DNA from 3 places in the Aminobacter sp. 01T433 genome. Region 1 is predicted to be linked to each of the others. Evidence: predicted binding sites of a transcription regulator. Region 1 holds the regulator's gene; each other region holds the start of a gene.

Region 1 (3,494 bases):
CCCAACGAAATCATCAAGATGCGCGGCGACCAGGTCACCGTGCACTATGGCGACAAGCAGGCGCTGTTCGGTGTCAATCTGGACGTCCGACAGAACCAGGTGACAGCGCTGATCGGCCCTTCGGGCTGTGGCAAGTCGACCTTCCTGCGTTGCCTCAACCGCATGAACGACACCATCGACGCAGCTCGTGTCGGCGGCAAGATCACGCTCGACAACGAGGATATCTACGATCCCAAGATCGACGTGGTCGAACTGCGCGCGCGTGTCGGCATGGTGTTCCAGAAGCCGAACCCGTTCCCCAAGTCGATCTACGAAAACGTCGCCTATGGCCCACGTATCCACGGCCTTGCCAAGAACAAGGCCGAGCTCGACGTGATCGTCGAGAAGAGCCTGCAGAAGGCGGCCCTGTGGAACGAAGCCAAGGACCGTCTCAACGAGCCGGGCACCGGCCTGTCGGGTGGCCAGCAGCAGCGCCTGTGCATCGCGCGCGCCATTGCGGTGTCGCCTGAGGTGATCCTGATGGACGAGCCGTGCTCGGCACTCGATCCGATCGCCACCGCGAAGGTGGAGGAGCTGATCGACGAGCTGCGCGAGAACTACACGATCGTGATCGTGACGCACTCGATGCAGCAGGCGGCACGCGTGTCGCAGCGCACCGCGATGTTCCACCTCGGCTATCTCGTCGAGGAAGGCGCTACCGACAAGATGTTCACCAACCCCGACGACAAGCGGACGCAGGACTACATCACCGGCCGCTTCGGCTGAGTGGACGTTTTCGCCGCGGTATACGAGACGAGGAATAAATCATGGGCGAACATACAGTCCGGTCCTTCGACGAAGAACTCCAGCATGTCGACCAGCTCATCCGTGACATGGGCGATCTTGGCAGCTCGATGGTTGCCGGTGCCATCCGTGCGCTGTTGTCGTCCGACCAGGCGCTGGCGCAAAGCGTTGTCGCCGACGACACGATCATGGACGCCAAGCAGCGCGAACTCGACAACAGCGCCATCACGCTGATCGCCAAGCGCCAGCCGATGGCCCAGGATCTGCGCGCCGTGGTCGGCGCCATCCGCATGGCGGGCGATCTCGAACGCATCGGCGATCTTGCCAAGAACATCGCCAAGCGCGTTGGCGCCGTCGGCCAATCGCCGACGCCACGCAATCTTTCGCATTCGATCGATGCCATGGCACAGCTGGTGCTCGACCAGGTGCGGGGCGTGGTTGATCTCTATGTCGCGCGTCAGGCCGAGGGCCTGAAGAACTTGCGCGCCGACGACCAGAAGATCGACATCCAGTACAACGCCGTGTTCCGCGAGCTCCTGACCTACATGATGGAAGATCCGCGCAACATCACTGCCTGCACGCATCTTTTGTTCTGCGCCAAAAACCTGGAGCGCATTGGCGACCATGTCACCAACATCGCCGAGAACGCGTATTTCGTGGTGACCGGCACGCAGCTGCCGCTCCACCGGCCGAAGGTTGAAGAAACCACGTCGCCGGTTTCGGCCACCTGAACTCCAACATAGAGGACAGCCGATGATCGCCCCCAAGATCATGGTCGTCGAGGATGAAGAGCCGCTGGGCGTGCTGCTTCGCTACAACCTCGAGTCCGAAGGCTACCAGGTCGAAGTCGTCACGCGTGGCGACGAGGCCGAAATACGGCTTCAGGAAAACGTGCCCGACCTTTTGGTGCTCGACTGGATGGTGCCGGCACTCTCCGGCATCGAGCTGTGCCGCAGGCTTCGGATGCGGCCCGACACCGAACGCCTGCCGATCATCATGCTGACGGCGCGTGGCGAAGAAAGCGACCGCGTGCGCGGGCTTTCGACCGGTGCCGATGACTATCTGGTCAAGCCGTTCTCGACGCCTGAGTTCATGGCGCGGGTGAAGGCGTTGCTGCGCCGGGCCAAGCCCGAAGTGCTTTCTTCGATCCTCAAGGTCGGCGACATCATGCTCGATCGCGAGTCGCACCGGGTCTACCGCAAGAAGAGCGAGATCAAGCTCGGGCCAACCGAGTTCCGGCTGCTTGAGTTCATGATGCGGCATCCCGGCCGGGTGTTTTCGCGCAGCCAGTTGCTCGATAATGTCTGGGGCGAGACGATCTACATCGACGAACGCACCGTCGACGTCCATGTCGGGCGCCTGCGCAAGGCGGTCAACACCGGGCGCATGCCCGACGTGATCCGCACCATCCGCGGCGCCGGCTACGCTATCCGCGAGGATTAGGCGACCGTTCGGCGGGACAACGACGTTTGGCCCGCCGCACGCTTGACGGACACGACCAGGCGCTTTGTCGCCAAAGTGCGATCAGCGCCATCCGCCGTTCGGCAGCCGCCCATGATAAGGTGTGTTGCGGCAATGACCGTAGGGGCCGTGCCAATAGCCCGGAGGGCAGCCGTTGCCGTAGCGCGGCGCAACCCGCCTATATTCGCCATAGCGGCATCCGCCATACGGCCCGCGCCAGCCGCCGACGCCGCAGCCCTGTACAATGGGAATGACCATCGCCGAAGCTTCAGGGGCAAGCGGTGCGGGGATCGGGGATGCTGACGCAGAAAACGATGAAGCACACAAAAGGCCGATGCCGGCCAGGATGTTACGCAGCAGACTGGTCATCGCGGGTTCTCCGAAACTGGAAGACAAGTCGGTTCCAGGTTTGGTTCCACTCGCGGTTCCCTTGCCGAGGCCTGGAGCCTGCTTCAAGGGGCGGACGCGGACTGTCATCCAGGGTGCCAGTATGGTCGCGACCGTCGTTGTAATTGCGACAGCCGAAATCAAATGTCCTTGAGCGGTATGTCAGCCCCTGTGCTGCGCGGGGGCTGGGCCTGCGGCGAAGATCTCCTGATCGACATAGAGCAAGGCGCGCATCAGGCAGCCCAGGCGGATGAGGGGGACTTCGTTCGGTTCGGTGTCGAAGGAGATCGCCTTCGAGTGCAGCCCGCCGGCCGTCTTGGCGATGGCCGCGCGGACATGCGGCTCCATCAAGTCGAAGGCGGTAGCACCCACGCCAACAAAGGCGAGCGGTGCCGGATCGATCAGCGCAAACATCGATCCCAGGCCGAAGCCGATGGCCTCGCCCGCCTTGCGGAACGCCTCGCGCTCGGGGCCGTCATGGTCGCGGGCGGCGTCGGCGAGGGCGGTGATGTCCTCGTCGGAGAGATCGGCGAGCGGCTCGGCATTCTCGTCGCCGAGACGTGCATTGCGCCATATGGCGTAGTTGCCGGCATAGGCTTCGACGCAGCCGCGCCGGCCACAGCGGCAAAGCGCGCCCTCGGGCCGGTGGATCATGTGGCCGAACTCGCCCCCTGACGAATGCGTGCCGGTGAAGAGCTCGCCCTTCAATACCAGTCCCATGCCGATGCCATGCGAAAGCAGGATGGCGATGAAATCGTCGCGGTAGCGGACTGGGTCGCGCCAGCGCAGGGCCTCGGCGATCATGTTGCAGTCGTTTTCGACCGTCACCGGCACGCCGAATTCCTGTTCGAGCCGGTCGGCGA
Region 2 (3,494 bases), on a different contig from region 1:
GGTCCGCAAAACGCGCTCTACCGCAGCGCGTCGGAGGCGGTGACCGCCCTGCTCGAAGTCTATGTCAACGGACTGGAGCTCGTACGAGATGTTCGCGTCGGCGGCTTCCTCGGCAAGGACGCGGCGTCCGACAAGCCCAAGCAAGCTCTGTACTGGCGTTCGCAGGGCACCGCCGCCGCGCTCGGCGGCAACATGTCAGGCATGAAGGCACTGTTCGACGCCTCGAAATTCGGCAGCCTGCTGCCCACGGATTCCGAATGGATCGCGCAGTCGATCGATTTCGAATTCGCCAACGCACAAAATGCGGTGACTGGTGTTACCGGGCCGATCGATGCGGTGCTCGCTGACCCGGAAAAGCGCGCAAAGCTCACTTATTTCGGTGTCGTGACCTCCAGCCTGTCGGAACTCTTCGGCACGCGGCTTGCCGGCGCGCTCGGGCTGACCGCGGGCTTCTCCTCGCTCGACGGGGACTGACATGCGGACGCCCCTGTTCGACCGCCGCGATTTCCTCAAGGCGGCAGGTGCGACTTTCCTGATGTCGCTCACGCCGGCCAAGCGTGCTCTGGCGCTCGACACCGACGCTATGTTCGCGACAGCTTACCAAGCGCGCACGGGCGAATATGGCGTTGCGGTGCTGTCGGAGGCGGGCAAGATCCTGCACAGCGTGGCGTTGCCAGAGCGTGGCCACGACGTCACCTTCGATCCGATCTCGCGCAAGTCGGTGGTGTTCGCGCGCCAGCCCGGCACCTTCATGCTGGTCTTCGACCATACCGGCAAGGATGAGCCGCTGACCATCCCGAGCATCGCTGGCCGGCACTATTACGGCCATGGCGTGTTTTCGCCCGACGGGGCCTTGCTCTATGTGACCGAGAACGATTTCGACAACGCCGCCGGCATGGTCGGCATCTACGACGCGCGCGACGGTTTCCGCCGTCTCGGTGAGTTCCCGACCTATGGCGTCGGCCCGCACGAGCTGATCCTGCTCGGCGACGGCCAGACGCTTGCGATCTGCAATGGCGGCATCGAGACCCACCCGGATTTCGGCCGCGCCAAGCTCAATATCCCGACGATGAAGCCGTCCTTCGTGCTGGTCGACCGCGTTTCCGGCGACCTCAGGGAAAAGCACGAACTGCCGCAAACGCTGCACCAACTGTCGATCCGGCACATGGATATCGACGCTGAGGGCACCGTCTGGTTCGGCTGCCAGCATGAGGGGCCGGCGACGGAAAGGCCGCTGCTCGTCGGGCGCGCCAGGCGCGGCGAAGAACTTGCCATGCTGGAGATGCCCGAAGACATCCTCGGCGGCTTCCGCAACTATATCGGCTCGGTGGCTGCCAACCGCGACGCGGGCCTTGTGGCGGTATCATCACCCCAAGGCAATGCCTGGGTGATGATCGAGGCCAAAAGCGGCAAGGTGGTCGCCAGGAACGATCTGGTCGAGGTCTGCGGCCTGGCACCCGACCGCGACGGCTTCCTCGCCACCACGGGCGCGGGCCTTATCGTTGAACCGAATGGCGACCAGGCAAGCCGCCCGGAATATGTGTGGGACAATCACATGCTGCGCATCAATGAGTAAGCCTACACTTACGCAATCACACCAGGCCTGACACGTCCGAAAAAGCGACCGCCTTGCGCAGCACCGCAAGGAAGCGTTCGCCGGCAACATCAGCCACTCCGCTGTTGTCGATGGCGACATGGCCGGGGCCCGAGAGATCGTGCGGGGCGGTGCGCGCCAGGCGCGCCAGCACCTCGCCGCGCGATTCACGGCCGCGCGCGGCAAGCCGTTCCGCCAGGATTTCAGGCGATGCCGTGATTTCGACCACCACGACGTTGGCGTAGCGCTGACGCAAAGCGGGGATGACACCGCGCGAAGTGTTGGCGACGACGACATGGCCGACATCGATCGCATCGTCGACGGCGGCAGGAATGCCGTAGCGCAGGCCATGCGCTTCCCAGGATAGCGCGAAAGCGCCGGAGGCGTCGGCCTCAACGAAGGCGGCGTCGGCCAGCGTATCGTGATCTTCTGTCGCGCCGTCGCTGTGGCGGGTGATGACGCGGCGGGCGAATTCGACGTGCTCATCGTCGCCGAGGCGTTCGCGGACATAGGCGATCAGCGTGTCCTTGCCGGCACCGCTGGGGCCGACGACGGCAACGAAGACACCGTTGCGTAGGGGAGAGCCGATCTGGGTCAATTCACGCTCGATCAATGCTGAAACCATCATGCGTCGTCATTCCTCCGTGCCAGCGCATCGGCCCGCCGGGCCCTGCACAGGCAACGGCGCATTGAACATCTCAACTGCCACCCTGTCACCCACCTTGGCTTGGACCAAGGTCGACAGCGGCACGGAAATGTCATTAGGCGATTTACATGACGGAATGACGAAACGCGGAGCGGCAAAACCGCTCCGCCATTGTCATGCGACGATGTCGCGGACCTGATAGTCTTTGATCGCGGCAAAGCGGATCATCTTCCAGCGCTCGGCCTCGTAGTTGAGCGAGAATTCGTGCTGGGCGAGGAACACCGGATCATTGTCGAGATCGCGCGCGATGTCGCCGCGATGGCTTTCGATGAAGCGATGCAGGTTGGCCTTGTCGTCGGCGTCGATCCAGCGGCAGACCGAAAACCGCGCCATCTCGAAGTCGACCGGCAGCGTGTATTCGACCGACAGCCGTTCCTTCAGCACGTCGATCTGCAGCGCGCCAACGACACCGACAATCGCCGGCGAGCCGTCTTCCGGCTGGAACAGCTGTACCACGCCCTCTTCGGCCATCTGGTGCAGCGCTTCCTTGAGCTTCTTGGCCTTCATCGCATCGCCGAGGCGGACGCGGCGCAGGATTTCCGGCGCGAAATTGGGCACGCCGCGGAACAGGATATCCTCGCCCTCGGTCAGCGTGTCGCCAATGCGCAGCGTGCCGTGGTTGGGGATGCCGACCACGTCGCCGGCATAGGCCTCGTCGGCGGTGATGCGCGAACGGGCGAAGAAGAACTGCGGCGCCGACAGGCTCATCTGCTTGCCGGTGCGCACGAGCTTGGCCTTCATGCCGCGCTTGAGCTCGCCCGAGCAGACGCGGACGAAGGCGATGCGGTCGCGGTGGTTGGGGTCCATGTTGGCCTGGATCTTGAAGACGAAGGAGGTCATCTTCTCCTCCGTTGCCTCGACCTTGCGGGTATCGGCTTCCTGGGCGCGCGGCGGCGGGCCGATCTCGCCCAAAGCCTCGATCAGGTCGCGGACGCCGAAATTGCGCAGCGCCGAGCCGAAATAGACCGGCGTCAGATGGCCTTCGCGGAACGCCTGCAGGTCGAAGGGCCGGCAAGCTTCGCGCGCAAGTTCCAGTTCCTCGATAAAGGCCGGGCGCTCATTGTCGGGCAGAAGGCCAGCGGCTCGGTTGGAGTCCGGGCCATGGACCGGCGTGCGCTCTTTTTCGGCATCGCCGTGGCGCACTGCGTTCTGGGCAAGGTGATAGGTACCGGAAAAGGTCTTGCCTTGGCCGAT
Region 3 (3,494 bases), on a different contig from region 1:
AGATAGGCCGCGCCGGCATAGCGCAGGATCGTCATCGTCATACCCATCTCGGCGGCGACGATAGAAAGACCAAAGGCTGCGAGCGCCAAAAAGATCAAGATTCCGACGACAGTTCCCGCGCCATAGGCAATGCCTGATGCCGCGCCATTTGTGATCGTGCGCGCAACAATAGTCATGTTGTCCGGGCCAGGGCTCGCGGCGAAAACAAAGAATGCCGCTGCGAAGGCGAGTAAGGTAGAGAAATCCATGGGAACTCCCGAAAGGTTAGATCACTTTCGGAATTTCTGGGTAGGCTCATTGAGCGCCAATGGCAACCCGTTTGCCAGTGCCTGCTATCGCCAAAGCGAAATCAGGATTGCCCCTGCCACGCCTTCACCAGGCTTTTCGGTGCCCGCATCAGCCAGGCGCGTTCGAGCCGGGCTCGGAGCTGGTCGAGCGGAATCTCGTGGATGCGCACCAGCATGGCCGGCCAGCCCTTGTAGTGGGCCGTCTCGAAATAGAGCTGCGGATCGGCCTCCATCAGCATCTCTTTTTCCTCGAGCGCACACATGACAACGACCGTGTCGGCATCCTTGACGCGGCAGAGGAGTTTCTTGCGGAGCTGAAGCGACGGGGTGCCGTAGGAGGTACCCTCGACAACCTCTGGCAGGCCTTCGGCTGCTGCGCGCAGCTTGTCGAAGGCGCTGGAGAGATCGCTAATCACTGAGCTAGGCGGCGAAGCGCTGCGCTTCCCCGCCGTAATAATTGATGTAGCGGGCCCCGATTTCCTTGACCGGCATGACGATGAAGACGTCGGTGGTGCCGAAATCGTGATCGATGACGCAGCCGTCGCCGATCTTGGCGCCGACGCGCAGATAGCCTTTCACCAGCGGCGGCATGGCAGCGATCGCCGACTTGGCATTGACCGCCTCGATCGGCATCAAATCCATGGCGCAATAGCGCGACGCGACAGCGCGCACGTCCCAGTCCGCGCTGGTACGGCAATGATGGGCAAGGTAGGTCAGCGCCTCGGCATGTGCCGCCGGCACCGTGCCGTGGAAGGAAGCGCAGCCGGTCATGACGTCGATGTCGTAGCGGTTGAGATAGGCCCAGATGCCTTGCCACAGCGCCTCGATGGTCCGCTTGGAGCGGTATTCGGGCAGCACGCAGGAGCGGCCCAGCTCAAGGAAGCGCTGGCCGGGATGGCGTGCAATGAGCTTGTTCAGCTCGAATTCGTCGTCGGAATAAAACCCGCCGGCCTCGGTCGCGCGCTCCTGGCGCAGCAGCCGGTAGGTGCCGACGATGCGGCGATGCTCGGGGCCATTGATCGAGGTGTCGAAGACCAAAAGGTGGTCGCAGACGTCGTCGAAGCGGTCGGAGTCGCGGCGTTCGATCGAGTGAAACGCCTGCTTTCGAGCGCCGAGTTCGTCGAAGAACACGCGGTAGCGAACTTCCTGCGCGGCAGCGATCTCGGATTCGTCTCGGGCGAGGCGAACTTCCAATGTACCGATCCGTCCGAGCGGCGTTCCTGGGAGTAAAGGTTTGGAAGGCACTGTCACCTTGGCGCCGTTGGCTTTCTGAGTGTCACTGTCCGGCAAGGCTGTATGCACGGGTGATTCTCCTTCGAGCCATCCCTCCTGGCGCGGGGATACGGTGTCGGTGCTACAGGATTGTGACAGTATCGTGATCGACCCGCGCGGGCAAGACTGAGAGGGCAAGCAACGGCGCCTAGCCGGCTAGGGAAATCGACAGAACTGGTCAGGCAGCGGCGCGCTGTTCGACAAGATTTATCAGAACGTCTGGGTCCAGCGGCTTGGTGATAAAGCCGCTGGCACCATGGGCGAGCACTGCATGGCGGGTCTTTTCCTGGCTGTCGGCCGACAAGACCATGATCGGCAGGGCGGAAAGCCCATGTTGCTCTTCGTGCCTGCGAATGGCCGAAATCGCGTCCAATCCGTCCATTACGGGCATATGCAGGTCCATCAGCACGACGTCGTAGCGGCGTTTGCGCGCGCCACCCGTCACCGCCTCGACGGCAGCCTTGCCGTTGTTGACGACATCGACCCGGTGTCCCGCCTTGAGCAGCACCGCGCGGGCGAGCATGGCATTGATGTCGTTGTCCTCGGCGATCAGCACCGACAAGCCAAGAAGGTGTGAATTAGCCGCAGGCTTGGCGACAGTGCGGCTGTCTATGGGCTGCGCTTGCCCCGCAACGACGCCCTGATTCGCCAGCAACACCCGCAGCAAGGTCTCGCCGCGCACCGGCCGGGCGAGGAAAGTCGCGTAGCCGCTGGCGCGCAATTCGCCCAGAAGGCCCCGGTCGTTCGGGGCAATCAGCGTCACCGCTTCGCTTGACGCAAAACCGCTCTCGCGCAACCTCTGGAGCATGCGGCCGTCACTTTCTTCCATTGCCGCATCGATGAGGAGTGCGTTGCAGCCAGCGGCAAAACCTTGTGCCTGCTCGGGCGTGACAGCGATGTCGGCGCTGCCGCCATGGGCGCGGACGGTCTCGGCGATTGCTTCGGCTTCCGTGGTGTTCCTGGACAGGATCACCACATGGCGGCCGGCAAGCACATCGACGCTGGCTTGTGCGTCTTCGGTGGCGCCGAAGGCGGGCAGATCGAAGGAGAACTCGGAACCTTCGCCCGAAATGCTCTTGGCCGATATCGTGCCGCCCATCGAGGTCACGAGGCGCTTGGAGATGGCAAGCCCGAGCCCAGCACCACCATGCGAGCGGGTCGAAGTGCCGTCGGCTTGTTCGAACTCTTCGAAGATGCGCTCCATGTCCTCGGCGCGCAGGCCCGATCCCGTATCGGCCACGGTGAAGCGGATCTTGTCGGGGTGCTCGTCGCGGATACGCTCGACGCTCAGCATGATGCCACCGGCATCGGTGAATTTTATGGCGTTTCCAATCAGGTTGAGCAGCACCTGGCGCACGCGGCCCGGATCGGCTGATATCATCTGGGGCACGTTGAGCGCGACATGGCAGCCGAGGCCAATGCCCTTGCCGAACGCGCGCGAGGCCAGAAGCTCGACCACATTGTCAGCGATCTCGCGCGGCGACATCGGCTGCGGTTCGGGGTCGAAGCGTCCTGCCTCGATCTTTGAATAGTCGAGCAGGTCCTCGATCAGCGCCAAAAGTGCGCTCGCCGACGTCGAGATCGCGCCGACATAGGTGCGTTGCTCGGGCGACAGCTCGGTGTCGTGCAAGAGCTTTGCCATGCCCATGATGCCGTTCATCGGCGTGCGGATTTCGTGGCTTACCGTGGCCAGGAAACGCGACTTTGCCTGGCTCGCATATTCGGCGCGCTCGCGTGCACCGATGAGCGCGGTTTCGGCGCGCTTGCGCGCGGTGATGTCGCGGGCGATCGCCCGATGGGACACGGCGTCGCTGGTCTTGTCGCGTACCGAAAGCTCGGTCCAGGAAAACCAGCGCACTACCCCGTTCGAACGGATGCCGACGTCGGTGGAGCTCAGGCATTCGCCATCGGCGAAGGCAGCGTCTGGAACGATGC

What was found. The regulator PhoB, encoded in region 1, activates phosphate uptake and scavenging genes when phosphate is short. The targets are predictions, from matches to a motif close to TGTCATNNANCTGTCAT.
Positions count from the first base shown of each region.
Region 2: phnN (phosphonate metabolism protein/1,5-bisphosphokinase (PRPP-forming) PhnN) is a predicted target of PhoB. The motif match lies at 2,369-2,385, and genes of this name have one in related genera.
Region 3: olsB (l-ornithine N(alpha)-acyltransferase) is a predicted target of PhoB. The motif match lies at 1,641-1,657, and genes of this name have one in related genera.

Region 1 covers NZ_JBFTPR010000005.1:218,343-221,836, reverse strand. Annotated here, with positions in the region: gene pstB (phosphate ABC transporter ATP-binding protein PstB) at 1-765, shown strand, start outside; gene phoU (phosphate signaling complex protein PhoU) at 807-1,514, shown strand; gene phoB (phosphate regulon transcriptional regulator PhoB) at 1,537-2,226, shown strand; gene AC1DLV_RS10330 (GCG_CRPN prefix-to-repeats domain-containing protein) at 2,308-2,613, opposite strand; gene AC1DLV_RS10325 (ROK family protein) at 2,794-3,494, opposite strand, start outside.
Region 2 covers NZ_JBFTPR010000001.1:8,751-12,244, reverse strand. Annotated here, with positions in the region: gene AC1DLV_RS00070 (imelysin family protein) at 1-474, shown strand, start outside; gene AC1DLV_RS00065 (DUF1513 domain-containing protein) at 476-1,576, shown strand; gene phnN (phosphonate metabolism protein/1,5-bisphosphokinase (PRPP-forming) PhnN) at 1,593-2,222, opposite strand; gene AC1DLV_RS00055 (peptide chain release factor 3) at 2,415-3,494, opposite strand, start outside.
Region 3 covers NZ_JBFTPR010000001.1:151,270-154,763, forward strand. Annotated here, with positions in the region: partial or broken gene AC1DLV_RS00745 (LysE family translocator) at 1-248, opposite strand, end outside; gene AC1DLV_RS00750 (MmcQ/YjbR family DNA-binding protein) at 350-703, opposite strand; gene olsB (l-ornithine N(alpha)-acyltransferase) at 708-1,589, opposite strand; gene AC1DLV_RS00760 (PAS domain-containing hybrid sensor histidine kinase/response regulator) at 1,738-3,494, opposite strand, start outside.